3 regions of the Vogesella sp. LIG4 genome follow, and region 3 is predicted to be linked to each of the others. Evidence: riboswitches for the same ligand, from Rfam matches in the RefSeq annotation. Region 3 holds a riboswitch; each other region holds the start of a gene.
The links. A riboswitch is a leader RNA that binds a small molecule or an ion and turns the genes downstream of it on or off. The one in region 3 is predicted to bind cobalamin.

Region 1 (4,250 bases), 1.8 Mb from region 3:
CGCCTCGCGCATGGCGTGCAGCAGGGCGAACAGCGAGGCCGGGGAGTCCAGGCCGACGGCGTTGCCGATCTGCGAGGCCTTGCTGTTGGAGTTGGTGAAGATGAAGGCGATGCGCTTCTTGTCGTTTGGCGTGCGGCGCAGCGCCACCTGGCGCGCGGCAATGCCGGCCACGCGGCGCGCCCGGTCCGGCAGCGGCGCGTATTCGGTTTCGTCCTGCTCGTGCTTGAACGAGATCGGCACGCCGATGATGCGGCCGTCGAACTCCGGCAGCGCCACGTTCATCGCGGTGTCGAGCGGGTTGAGGCCGCGCTCGGACGCCTGCCACTGCGCCATGGTCATGCTGCTGGTGATGGCCTGGATCACCGGCAGGTCCAGCCGCTCGAACGCTGCCACCGACCAGCCGGCCGCGGTGGGGCCGTCGGCATTCACATCGCCCATGGCGAACGAGGTGGTATTGATCAGCGCATCGATACGGCTGGCATCGCCGTCGGCGAAGAAGTCCAGCGCCGCCGGCAGGCCGGATGCGCCCAGCGTGCGCAGCGAGGCGGTGTACACCGGCAGCGCGTTGAGCTGGCGCTCGGCCAGCGCATCGACCAGCTGGTCGATGAAGCGGGTGTTGCCGGACAGCCAGTGCGCCCGGTAGAAGGTGATGCCCACGGTTGGCCAGGCAGGGTTGCAGACTGCCTGCCAGTCATCCAGCGTGGCCAGGCCCGCCAGCTCCGGGTGGTAGATGCCGTGATCGGGCAGCGCCGCCGGCGGCAGGTAGCCGCAGCCGGTCATCAGCAGCCGGTCGGACAGGCAGCGCAAGAGCTGCGCCATATTGGCGGTGCCGCCCGCCTGCAGGTAAGCAGTGGCCTCGTGCTGCAGTGCCGGCGGCACGCTGCACAGCGCCGCCAGTTCCGGGTCCGGCTCGCCGGTGCCGCTGACCACGATCAGCGCGCGGCCGTTCGCCTCGGCGTCGCGGCGCAGCGCGTCAAAGCCGGGCACGGCGCTGGCGCGGCCGAGCAGGCGCACCAGCAGCACGCGTGCTGCGGCCAACGTTGAGCCGAGCAGCGCTTCCATGCGCGCCGGGCTGTCCACGGTTTGCAGGTTCACCGCCTCGACGGCGGCAAAGTCGTCCGGCAGCAGCGCGCGGGCGCGCGCCAGCGCCGACAGGTCGGTGCCGGCGTGGCTAAGCAGTACGATGCGGGCGCTCATGGCTGCTCCTCCGCGTCGATATCGCCGATGCCAAGCCGGTGGAAGATCAGCGGCTCCACCGGGCAGTCGTCACGCAGGTGTTCGCTGACGATGCGCTGGATGGCGGCGGCGTCCACCCGGCGGTACCAGACGCCGTCCGGGTACACCGCCACGATGGGGCCTTCCTTGCATACCGCGAAGCAGTGGGTGCGGGTGCGCTTCACGCGCAGGCCGTCGCAGGCGTCTATGCTCTGGCCGAGCAGCTTGAACATCGCCTCGGCGGTGGCGCCGTTCTCGGTGCAGCGCGGGCCGGTGCACATCAGCACGTGTTTGTAGTGGGTTCTCATTGGCTGTTCCGGATGTTGCCGTAGCGCAGGTCGTAGCCGCGCCATTTGTAGATGGCGGCCGATATTGCCCAGCTGGCGAGAAACACGCCTATCACCAGGTAGCCGAAATTGGCGAGGCTCTGGTTCATGGTGGCTACCACGTCCCAGAACGCGCCGGTGAGTTGCAGCTGGTTGGCCAGCAGGCCGAGTGCCTCCAGGCCGCCGATGCCGAAGGCGACCAGCACCGACACGGTGGTGATGGTCAGGTTGTACCAGATCTTGCGCACCGGGTTGACGAAGGCCCAGCCGTAGGCGCCGACCATCAGCATGCTGTCCAGCGTGTCGACGAGTGCCATGCCGACGGTGAACAGCACCGGGAACACCATTACCGACCACAGCGAGCTGCCATGCGATGCGTGCGAGGCGGATACCGAGAACAGGCCGATCTCGGTAGCGGTGTCAAAGCCGAGCCCGAACAGGAAGCCGATGGGGAACATGTGCCAGCTGCGGGTCACCAGCCGGAACAGCGGGCGGAACAGGCGGGCGAGAAAACCATGCCCGGCCAGCAGCATGTCCATTTCCTCCTCGCTGACGGCCTCGCCGCGCTTCACGCGCTGGAAGCTGCGCCACACCCCCTTGAGGATCACCAGGTTGGTGACGGCGATGGCCAGCAGGAAGAAGGCCGACACGCCGATGGACACGACGCCGCCCAGTTCGCGGAAGGCGCCGAAGCGGCTTTGCAGCGCGGCGGTGGTGCTGACGATCACCGCCACCGCCAGCAGGATCAGCGTTGAATGGCCGATGGAAAAGAAGAAGCCGACCGCCAGCGGGCGCTGGCCGTCCTGCATCAGCTTGCGCACCACATTGTCGATGGCGGCGATATGGTCGGGGTCGACGGCATGGCGCAGGCCGAACAGGTAGGCCAGCAGCGCGGTGGCAAGCAGGGTGGGTTGGCCGGCGAAGGCAGTCAGCGCCCAGGCCCAGGCGAGCAGGTTGGCCGCAAGCAGCCCGGTTAGCATCAGGGCCGAGGCGCGGCGGGTGGAAACGGCATGAAACGAAAGTGGGCGCGGCAATGGCTTGGCCATATTGGGGTCCCCTGGTAGGAACATCGCCGCGAGTAAGGACAAGACGACCAGCTGTGGCCGCGTGTTGCTATCCCCCGGTACACCCCGCCCGGTTTCAACCCACGTCGACTGAAGATAATGGCCGGTCTCCTGGCTCGTGCGTCATTGCCTTGCGTCGCCTTCCCGGGCCGGGCCCAGTGGCATGTGACGCAGGCTCGTCACTTACAGTTGCGGGGGCAGCTGCGGTATCTCACCGCATTCCCGTTTCACCCTTTACGGGCACCATCATTTGCAGCGGCGGATGATACGTGATGGGGCCTGGCTTGTGAATCCTGCTCCGGGTGGAGCAGCGGGCCGATGGCTGCCAGCGCGGCCTGCAGTCTTTGCCAGTCGGCCTCGCCGGCCGGCAGGCCGAAGCGCAGGCTGGACGATTCGGCGAAATACCGGCACAGCACGCCGCAGCGGGCGAGGGCATCGTGCAGCACCGCCGCCTGCGGGTGCCGCAGCCACTGGAACAGCGCGCTGCTGCCGTCCGGCACCAGGCTATGCTGGCGCAGCATGGCGCCAAGCCGGGCGCTGTCGTGCGCCAGGCGCAGCCGGGTGTCGTGCTGCCAGGCGGTGTCCTGCAGTGCCGCCTTCACCGCCTGCCGCGCCGGGCCGGCCAGCGTCCACGGCCCCAGTTCCTCACGCAGCTGCGCAAGCAGCTCGGGCCAGGCGAACACGAAGCCGGCGCGCGCGCCGGCCAGGCCAAAGAACTTGCCTATCGAGCGCAGCACCACCAGGCCCGTTGCGCCGATGAAGGGCAGCAGGCTGTTGTCCGGCGTGCAGTCCATGAATGCCTCGTCTACCACCAGCCAGCCGCCACGGGCCGCCAGCCGCTCGCGCCAGCGGTTCAGCTGGCTGGCCGGCGCGTGCCAGCCGGTCGGGTTGTTGGGGTTGACCAGCAGCAGCACATCGACGGCATCGACGGCCGCTTCCAGCTCATCCGGCGCCAGGCGCAGCACCTGGTGCCCGCGCCGCTGCCAGGCGTGGGCGTGCTCGGCGTAGCTGGTGGCCAGCATGCCGACAACGCCGCGCGGGCGCAGCAGCGGCAGCGCCTGGATTGCCGGCTGCGAGCCGGCCACCGGCAGTAGCGCATCGCTGCCGTAGTAGGCCGCGGCGGCGGCCTCCAGGCCATCGTTTTCTTCCGGCAGCCGTTGCCAGCAGCTTGCCGGCAGGGCGGGCACCGGCCAGCCCTGCGGGTTCAGCCCGGTGGACAGGTCCAGCCAGTCCCCGAGCGGGATGCCGTAGCGGTGCGCCGCCGCCAGGATGCCGCCACCATGGTCAAGCATGCAGCCACCCTCCGGCGAGGGCGAGCGCCACCCACAGCCACAGGCCGTGGTCGACCAGCCGCATCGCGCGGCTGATGTCGTGCGTGCCGGGCATGCGGCCAACCCCCAGCGCCGGGCGCTGCTTCAGGCTGCCGTGGTAGCGGGCGGCGCCACCCAGCATCACGCCGAGCGACCCGGCGCCGGCGGCCATTACCGGGCCGGCGTTCGGGCTGTACCAGGTAGGCGCCTGCTGGCGCCAGCAGCGCCAGCCGTCGCGGAGATTGCCAAGAACGATGTAGGTCAGGGCGGTGAGCCGGGCCGGGATGTAGTTCATCACGTCGTCAAAGCGTGCTGCGGCCCAGCCAAAGTGCAGG
Region 2 (4,250 bases), 1.8 Mb from region 3:
TCCGCTGCCACGCCTTATCCGCCAAGGGGGCGAATTGTCGTTCGAGGGCTTGGTGCGGCAGGTCAACAAAGACGTACGCGCGCGTACACTGCTCGACGAATGGATGCGCCGCGGTGCCGTCCTGGTGGACAGCGCCGACCTGGTTCACCTCAACATCGACGCTCTGCTGGCCAGTACTAGCCTGGATGAAAAGGCCTACTACCTGCAGCAAAACGTCCACGACCACCTGGCGACGCTAGCACACAACCTGACTGGCGAGGGCCAGCCCATGCTGGAGCGCTGCGTCATCTATTCCGGCTTGAGCGAAGCGTCGGTCAAGGAACTGGCCCGGTTGGCCCAGAGCAAGGGCATGCAGGCGCTGCAAGCCGTGAACCGGCGGGCACTCGCGCTGCAGCAGCAGGACCAGACGCAACAGGGCACGCCGCTGCGCATCAATTTCGGCCTGTATTTTTACCAGGACAGCACACCCCCAAAGGATGCGACGCATGATGAATAGAGGGGATCGCACGGGTGGGCTGTCTGATCTGGCTCACGTTCTAGCACACTACCGGCGCTGGTCGCGCAAGCTGCTGCTGCCGGCAGTCGTGCTGCTATCCACAACGCTCTGTCTGGCCGACGGGGTGCCACCCTCCACGCCACCTGATGGCGACGGCATCGGCGGTACCGGGGTACACCTTGCGGAACCAGAAGGTTTCGGCGGCACCGGCATCGTCGGCACCATTACCGGCTTTGGCAGCATCCGGGTGAACGGCCTCGAAGTGCAGTTCCAGCCCACCACGCCGGTCGACAGCAACGGTCAAGCCATGCCAGCGGCCAACCTTGGTATCGGGCAAGTGGTGGTGGTCGAAGCTGCAGGCAGCGGCCAGCAGCTCGTGGCGCAGCGTATCTCGGTGTCCTATCCACTGGTCGGCGTCGTCACCCGGGTCGACCTACCCCACCGGATGATGTACGTGATGGGTCGGCCGGTTTCCATCGCCGGCTTGCCCGTGCGGCAGGCGGCTCGGCTCGCCACCGGCCAGTTCGTGCGATTGAGCGGCCTGCGCTCCGGCGACGGCGTGCTGCACGCCACGTCGCTGGCCGAGGCGCCGTCGGGACTGAGCAGCATTACCGGGCGCCTCACGCTCGGTGCGGGTCGCCAGGAGGTCGCAGGACTGAAACTGGAAGGCAAGGTGGTCGATGCAGGCAACGACGAGATCGTTGCTGAAGGGATGTGGAATGGGCAGGCACTACAGGTCAGTACCACCCGGCCCGCAGCGACCGCACAGCTGTGGCACGCGCATGGCCTCTCCAGGCTCGAACTGGAGGGCTTCGCGATCGCGCACAACGGGAACCTGCAAATTGCCGGGCACTTGGTCGGGGTGGACGCCACCACCGGCTTCGCAGGAGGCGGCGCCCAGTCGTTCGGCAAGGAACAGCTAGTACAAGTGAGCGTCAAGGTGTTAACGGACGGCCGCCTGGTGGCCGAACGGGTACAGGTGCGGCTCCCCTACCACGGCGCCGGCCAGCCGGCGCACAAGGTGAAAACCGAGAATGACAATGAGCATTCTGACAATGGGGAGACTGGCGCCCGACCACACGGCGCAACATTGGAGAACTCGGGGGATCGGGGCGGCTCGGACAGCAGCGGCCGATCCCACGGCGACTCCCACGGTGATTGATACGAGACCACTGGACTGCCCCGGGGGCAGTAGGCAAATTCCCGCCTCACGCCGAAGCCCGTACAAAGGCATCGGGACTGATGCTGCCCCGAGGTGATTCTTAGCAGCTTGCCGGCCCAAGCCGTCAGTTTGTGCCGCCAGAAAAAAATGACTGTTCTCCTGCAAAAGGCCGCCCTATCTTCCGGGGCAGCGTGGCTGGAACAGGGTAATCAGCGCAAGAATGCCAGTGCGTGCAGGCGGCGTAGCAGTGCCCAATCCAGCAGCAGGATGGCCAGAAAGCTGGCTCCCACCAGCGGGAAGGCCGCGCCCAGCGCCAGCATGATCAGCAGTGCGCCGCTCCACAGTGGGGTATCCGGAGGGCTGTCCGGCGCTCCCAGTCGGCCTGGGTGTAGAGCAACAAGAAGTGCGGACTTTGCTGCGCCATTGCGGTAAATTCGCCTCGGCTTTCGTTGCTGCCGCCTCTACGCAGCCAGATAGCGCAAGCAAAGCACGCCAATGGCGTGCACGCGCAGCAGCAGAACCGTTTCACAAAAGGCCAAGCGGGCAGCCGGTGCAAATCCGGTGCGGTCGCGCCACTGTAATCAGCCTGAGTGCCGTTGGCACCTTTGGCTGAGAGCCAGACCTCGCTTGGCGGCAACTCCCAACTCAACCGGGGCGCGTCACCCCAAGGTGTTACTCAATGCTTTACCAATTCGTACAGATTTTCAGTGACTCGAACAGCAAGGTTCGAGGCAGATTGTTCGGCATGTATGGTGTGTTGATTGCCAGCAATGTCTTCGCCTGGTTATGGGCGCTGCTTGCGTTTCGCGACCACCCGGCATTGCTTGGCACGGCCCTGCTCGCCTATGGCTTCGGCTTGCGCCACGCAGTCGATGCGGATCACATCGCGGCCATCGACAATGTCACCCGCAAACTAATGCAGGAGAACAAACGCCCGGTCACGGTTGGTTTCTTCTTTTCTTTGGGACATTCCAGCGTGGTGGTGCTCGCCTCGGTCGCCATTGCCATCGCCACCACGGTCATGCGGGGGCGTTTCGACGCGTTCAGAGACGTCGGCAGCGTGATCGGCACCTCGGTGTCGGCGCTGTTCCTGTTTGCCATTGCCTGCATGAACCTGGTGATCCTGAAATCGATCTACCAGGCCTGGCGCAAGCTGAGGAGCGGCGGCAGCTATGTCGATGACGACTTCGACCTGCTGCTGGCAAACCGGGGCTTCATCGCCAGGCTGTTCCGACCGCTGTTCCGCATGATCACCCGCAGCTGGCATATGTACCCGCTCGGCTTCCTGTTTGGCCTGGGTTTCGACACCGCAACCGAAATCGGCTTGCTGGGTATTTCTGCCACCCAGGCGGCACACGGCCTGTCGCCCTGGTCGATCATGGTGTTTCCGGCGCTGTTCAGTGCCGGCATGTCCTTAATTGACACCCTGGATGGTCACCTGATGCTTGGGGCCTATGGCTGGGCCTATATGAAGCCTATCCGCAAGATCTATTACAACATGACCATCACCCTGGTCTCGATCATCGTTGCCGTCGTTATCGGCACCATCGAGGCACTCGGCCTGATCGGCGACAAGCTGCAACTGCAGGGGGGATTGTGGGATGCCATCGGCGTGCTGAACGATAACTTCGGCACCATGGGCTATTTCATCATCGGCATCTTCGCCGCGAGCTGGGTTGCATCGGTTCTGATCTACCGGCTCAAGCGCTTCGATGAGCTGGAGATCACCCACTAGCACCGCACAGCCGATATGTGGTGATGAACGCTCCGCGGGCCCCTGTCAAAACCCCCTCTCAATCTTGCGCGCCAGGATGATCGAAGTTGTTGTCCGTTCAACCCCTTCAAGCATCCCGATTTCTTCGAGCAGATTGTTTAGCCGCTCAGGGGATTCCGCCTTCAGCCATAAGACATTATCAAACTCACCACTGACAGCGCAGAGTGTCTTCACCTCAGGCATTTGAGCGAGTTTTTTCTCGACTTCGCGTATCCGTTTGGGCGTGATGATCATGCCAACGTATGCCTGAATACTGCCATCCAGTACATCCTGACCAAGTCGTACTCCATACCCGACGATAACTTTGTTCGCCTCAAGCCTTGCGATGCGTGCAACCACCGTGGTTCGCGCGACGTTCAGCTTGCGAGCCAGCACGGCCACAGACTCCCGGCCATTCTCCTGCAGTAACAAGATCAACTTGCGGTCGATGTCATCAAGTTGATCCAGCCTGGGTTGCTTCATACGGTGGACTCCGCTCACACACGCCAGAGCCCTCTGTCCAGGTGCTTTCAGTTTCTTTTGCAGGTGATGCGTCACGACGAGGGCACGAAAGTCAAAGTGTAGTCCAGTCGATACGATTAGACGAAAAATATCGCCGAAATTGTCTATTTTTCGTCTTTAAGTTGGATGGCCTCCTCTTTACTCTGTTGTCAGCCGAGATACCGGCGAGTTGGCACCTCGTATCTGATTCGCAATGGAGAAGACACATGCATAAAACAACACCTGTACCCATTGAGCAGTCTGTGACGCTACTGGGCGTACCCGTTGACTTCAACTCTTCGTATCTGCGTGGCGCAGCCGAGGCACCAGAACTGCTT
Region 3 (4,250 bases):
TCAAGAGGTGGGCGGCTCCGGCGTTTCCAGCCGCAGCAGGTAGGCCGGGTGGCCTTCGAGGATGGACAGCTGCGCAAAGCCGCCGCGCTGTACCGCCATCAGGCGGGCGATGTTGAAGTCGGTGCCCAGCAGCTCGGCCAGCAGCACGTTGATCACGCCGCCGTGGCTGATCAGCACGCGGTGGCTGCCGCGTGCCTCGCGCATCCAGCCGGCAAACCCCATCAGCACCCGGCTGCGGAACACCTCGAAGCGCTCGCCGCCTTCCGGTGTCAGCAGGCCGCGCGCCAGCAACGTCTGCCAGTCCGGCGTTTCGGCGGCGATATCGGCCAGCGGCCGCAGCTCCCAGCTGCCGAAATCGCATTCGGTCAGCAGCGGCACCACGTGCAGCGGCACGCCGCTGACCAGTGCCTGCTGCACGGCAAACTCGCGGCAGCGCTGCAGCGGCGAGGTAGCCATGCAGCTTACCGGCGCATGGCGCACGATGCGCTGCCAGCTGGCGGCCATCGCCGCACGGCCGGCATCGTTGAGCGGCAGGTCGCTGCTGCCGACCAGCCGGCCCTGGTGGTCGATGTCGCCGTGGCGCAGCAGGGTGAGGGTGTAGGGGTTCACTCGTTTTTACCGGCCACGCCGGCCTCGGCAAAGGTGGCCATGCCGGCGTGCAGCGCAATGGCCTGTTGCAGCAGCGGAATCGCCAGCGCCGCGCCGGAGCCTTCACCCAGGCGCAGGCCGAAGTCGATCAGCGGCGTCAGCCCCAGGCTGGCCAGCGCCAGCGCATGGCCGGTTTCCTGCGAGCAGTGGCTGGCCAGCAGCCACGGGGCGATGTCCGGGGCGATGGCCTGGGCCACCAGCGCAGCAGCCGTGCTGATGAAGCCGTCCAGCAGCAGCGGCACGCCCTGCGCCGCGCCTTCCAGGTAGAAGCCGGCCATGGCGGCGATCTCCAGCCCGCCCAGCTCGGCCAGCAGCGCCTGGCCGTCCAGGTCCGGCGCCACGCGCGCCAGCGCGTCGGCCACCACCTGGCGCTTGTGCGCCAGCGCGGCATCGTTCACACCGGTACCGCGGCCAACGATGGCCTCCGGGCTGTGGCCGCCCAGGCGGCAGATCAGCGCCGCCGACGGCGTGGTGTTGCCGATGCCCATGTCGCCGGCGATCAGCAGGCTGGCGCCATCGGCAATGGCGCGGCGCGCGGCCATGCGGCCAACCTCCAGCGCTGCCGCGCATTGTTCTGCCGTCATCGCCGGCTCGCGGCGGATGTTGCCGCTACCGGCGCGCACCTTGGCGTGCACGATGGGCAGCGCGGCAAGGTCGGCGGCCACGCCGGCATCCACCACCTCCAGCCGCGCCTGGTTGCAGCGTGCCAGCACGCTGATGGCGGCACCGCCGTGCACGAAGTTGGCCACCATGGCGCCGGTTACCTCCGGCGGGTAGGCGGACACACCTTCGGCGCATACACCGTGGTCGCCGGCAAACACGGTGATGGCCGGCTTCAGCGGCTGCGGAATCTCGCGGCGCTGCAGGCCGGCCAGGGTAATGGCGAGGTCCTCCAGTTTGCCCAGGCTGCCGGCCGGCTTGGTCAGTTGTTGCTGGCGTGCGCTGGCGGCATCGCGGGCGGAGAAATCGGGTGCGGGAATGCGGAACATGATGTCCTTGCTATGGAGGCGGCGCAGCGGCCGTTTAAGGGTGATGGCGCGACCATACGGCAGGCTCCGCGCGCTGGCAATTGTCTTGCGCTGGAATAAGCAAATCGCCGCGCATGGGGGCGGGGGGCTGCAGCTACGGGTATAATGCGCGCCTTGCAGGTGTCCGGCGTGCAAGAACCTGTTTACGATCTGCTGCGCTTCGGCGATACAGCGTTGAAAACGTCTTCGGAATGCTCATTGACTTCATGTCAATTCCGCTTCCTCAGCCGTTTTCGCCTTGTCTCGCCCTGGCTCGCGAGAACGTAAACAGGCTCTGGTCCGCCGGATGAAACGGGAAGTCGGTACAAGTCCGGCGCTGCCCCCGCAACGGTAAGGCCTGATGACGCGTGTCATCCAGGAGCGACCACAGCCACTGCCCATCGGGCGGGAAGGCGTCGCCCCGCAAGGCCGAGCCCGGAGACCGGCCTGCGATTCGGGCGCCGTGGAATCGTGCCCTGCTGGAGCATCGCGGGGAGGCGATTCGACAGTTCGTAGCGCCCGCTGCGTGCGTCCCGAGTATTTCTCCGCACTCCGTTTTTTCCTCCTGGAGTGTGTCTTACATGTTCAATACCAAACCGTTGGCTGCGCTGGTAGCGCTGGCCTGTGCCCCGGCCGCCATGGCCGCTACCGTTACCCAGCTGGACGAAGTGGTGGTTACCGCCACCCGCGTGGCCGACAAGGCCAGCGAACTGCCGGCCAACGTTACCGTGATCACCGCCGCCGACATCGCCAGCAGCCCGGCCCGTACCGTGCAGGAACTGCTGTCCGCCGTGGCCGGTGTACATCTGTTCAACATGTCCGGTTCTGCCAGCGGCGGTACGGTGGACCTGCGGGGCTTTGGCGTGACCGGTGTCAGCAACACGCTGATCCTGGTGGATGGCGTCAAGCAGAATACCAATGACTTGGCTGTTCCCAACCTGGCCGGCATTCCGCTGCAGGCGATCGAGCGCATTGAGGTGGTACGTGGCAGTGGCGCGGTGGCCTATGGTGGCGGCACCACCGGCGGCGTGGTCAACATCATCACCCGCAACGGCTTCAAGGATCAGCCCAGCGTACGTGCCACCTTCACCATGGGCAGCCAGGACCTGAAGCAGCTGGACGTGGCGGTGCATCAGGCCAGCGCGCAGGTGGCGCTGGATGCCTACGTGCAGTCGATGACCGGTGATAACTATCGCCGTAACAATGCCGAGCGCAACGACAACGGCGGCATCAGCGCTACCTGGCGCCACGATGGCGGCGATGTGCGCTTCTACGCCCGCAACAGCAACCAGGGTTTGCGCCTGCCGGGGGGCAGGCAAATCGATCCAGCCGCGGGTATCAACCAGTTTGCGTCGGACTCGCGGGGAACCAGCAGCCCCAATGACTACGCCGAAACCCGGGCTCAGGACTATGGCCTGCAAGCTCGACAGGAGTTGGCCGGTGGCTTGGTGTATTTCGATCTCGCGCAGAGGCATAAAAACACCTTTACCAACTGGGGCAGTGCACACGACCAGCGCAGCGCTGACGAAACTAACACTAGCCTGCGCTACGAGCGCGAGCTGGGGGCTCACCGCTTGGCCGTGGGCGTGGATGGACAGAATTCCGCCACAGACGTAGATGGTACTTATGCGACCAGTCGCATCAAGCAACAGTTGTTAGGTGTATTTGCCGACGCACTGCTGCGCCCGCAGGCCGGCACCACCGTGAATGTGGGGGTGCGCAACCAGCATGTGGACGACGATGTAAGCAACCTCAGCTCACCGAGTCACAGTTACCAGAAGCAGCAGGAACTGAATGCCTGGCAACTGGGTATCCGACAGGCATTGACTCCGTCGCTGGATGTGTACGCCAAGCTGGGACAGAGTTTCCGTATCGCTAATGCTGATGAACAGTCTTATGCTGCGGCGCCGCCGCTGTTGCCGCAGGTCTCACATGACAAGGAAGTCGGTGTGGCCTGGCTGCAAGGGGGCAGCAGCGTGCGTGCCGCACTGTTCCGTTACGACCTGAACAACGAAATTCATTACAACCCGTTAAGCTATTTCAACGTCAACCTCGACCCGACCCGTCGGCAGGGCGTGGAGCTGGAAGGCAAGACCCAACTGGCGCCGCAGTGGCAGCTGAACGGCAATCTGACCTGGCAGCAGGCCACCTTCCGTTCCGGTGTGGCTGGTGGTGTGGACCTGGCTGGCAATACCGTGCCGATGGTGCCGCACTGGCTGGCCAATGTCGGCCTGACCTGGCTGCCGCAGCAGGCCACCCGTGTTGGACTGGAACTGCAGTATGTCGGCAAGCAGCGCATGGATAACGATGAGGCCAACCAGTTCGCCACCCAGCTGTCCGCCTACACCCTGGTCAACCTCAAGCTCAGCCACCAGTACAGCAAGCATGTCGATGTGAGCCTGGCGGTGAACAACCTGCTCGACAAGCGCTACGCCAGCTATGGCTACAGGGAAGACAATATCGGCAGCACTGGCAAGTATGACCTGCTCCCAGGCAGCGGGCGTACCATGCAGGCTTCGCTGACCCTGAGCTACTGATCGCGCCATGAAACACCTCATCACCGGCGGCGCCCGCAGCGGCAAGAGCCGCCATGCC

Region 1: it holds a riboswitch for cobalamin, as region 3 does, so the genes downstream of both, PSELUDRAFT_RS15925 (HoxN/HupN/NixA family nickel/cobalt transporter) here and PSELUDRAFT_RS05210 (TonB-dependent receptor) in region 3, are expected to answer to the same signal.
Region 2: it holds a riboswitch for cobalamin, as region 3 does, so the genes downstream of both, PSELUDRAFT_RS15820 (HoxN/HupN/NixA family nickel/cobalt transporter) here and PSELUDRAFT_RS05210 (TonB-dependent receptor) in region 3, are expected to answer to the same signal.

Annotation. Positions count from the first base shown of each region.
Region 1 covers NZ_LT607802.1:3,435,822-3,440,071, reverse strand. The annotation lists gene PSELUDRAFT_RS15935 (cobaltochelatase subunit CobN) at 1-1,197, opposite strand, end outside; gene PSELUDRAFT_RS15930 (ferredoxin) at 1,194-1,523, opposite strand; gene PSELUDRAFT_RS15925 (HoxN/HupN/NixA family nickel/cobalt transporter) at 1,520-2,587, opposite strand; cobalamin riboswitch at 2,689-2,868, opposite strand; gene cobD (threonine-phosphate decarboxylase CobD) at 2,833-3,897, opposite strand; gene cbiB (adenosylcobinamide-phosphate synthase CbiB) at 3,890-4,250, opposite strand, start outside.
Region 2 covers NZ_LT607802.1:3,414,325-3,418,574, forward strand. The annotation lists gene PSELUDRAFT_RS15810 (DUF6502 family protein) at 1-496, shown strand, start outside; gene PSELUDRAFT_RS15815 (DUF5666 domain-containing protein) at 486-1,658, shown strand; cobalamin riboswitch at 2,147-2,303, shown strand; gene PSELUDRAFT_RS15820 (HoxN/HupN/NixA family nickel/cobalt transporter) at 2,338-3,393, shown strand; gene PSELUDRAFT_RS15825 (Lrp/AsnC family transcriptional regulator) at 3,439-3,894, opposite strand; gene speB (agmatinase) at 4,140-4,250, shown strand, end outside.
Region 3 covers NZ_LT607802.1:1,111,125-1,115,374, reverse strand. The annotation lists gene PSELUDRAFT_RS05220 (histidine phosphatase family protein) at 1-609, opposite strand; gene cobT (nicotinate-nucleotide--dimethylbenzimidazole phosphoribosyltransferase) at 606-1,637, opposite strand; cobalamin riboswitch at 1,929-2,121, shown strand; gene PSELUDRAFT_RS05210 (TonB-dependent receptor) at 2,237-4,192, shown strand; gene cobU (bifunctional adenosylcobinamide kinase/adenosylcobinamide-phosphate guanylyltransferase) at 4,200-4,250, shown strand, end outside.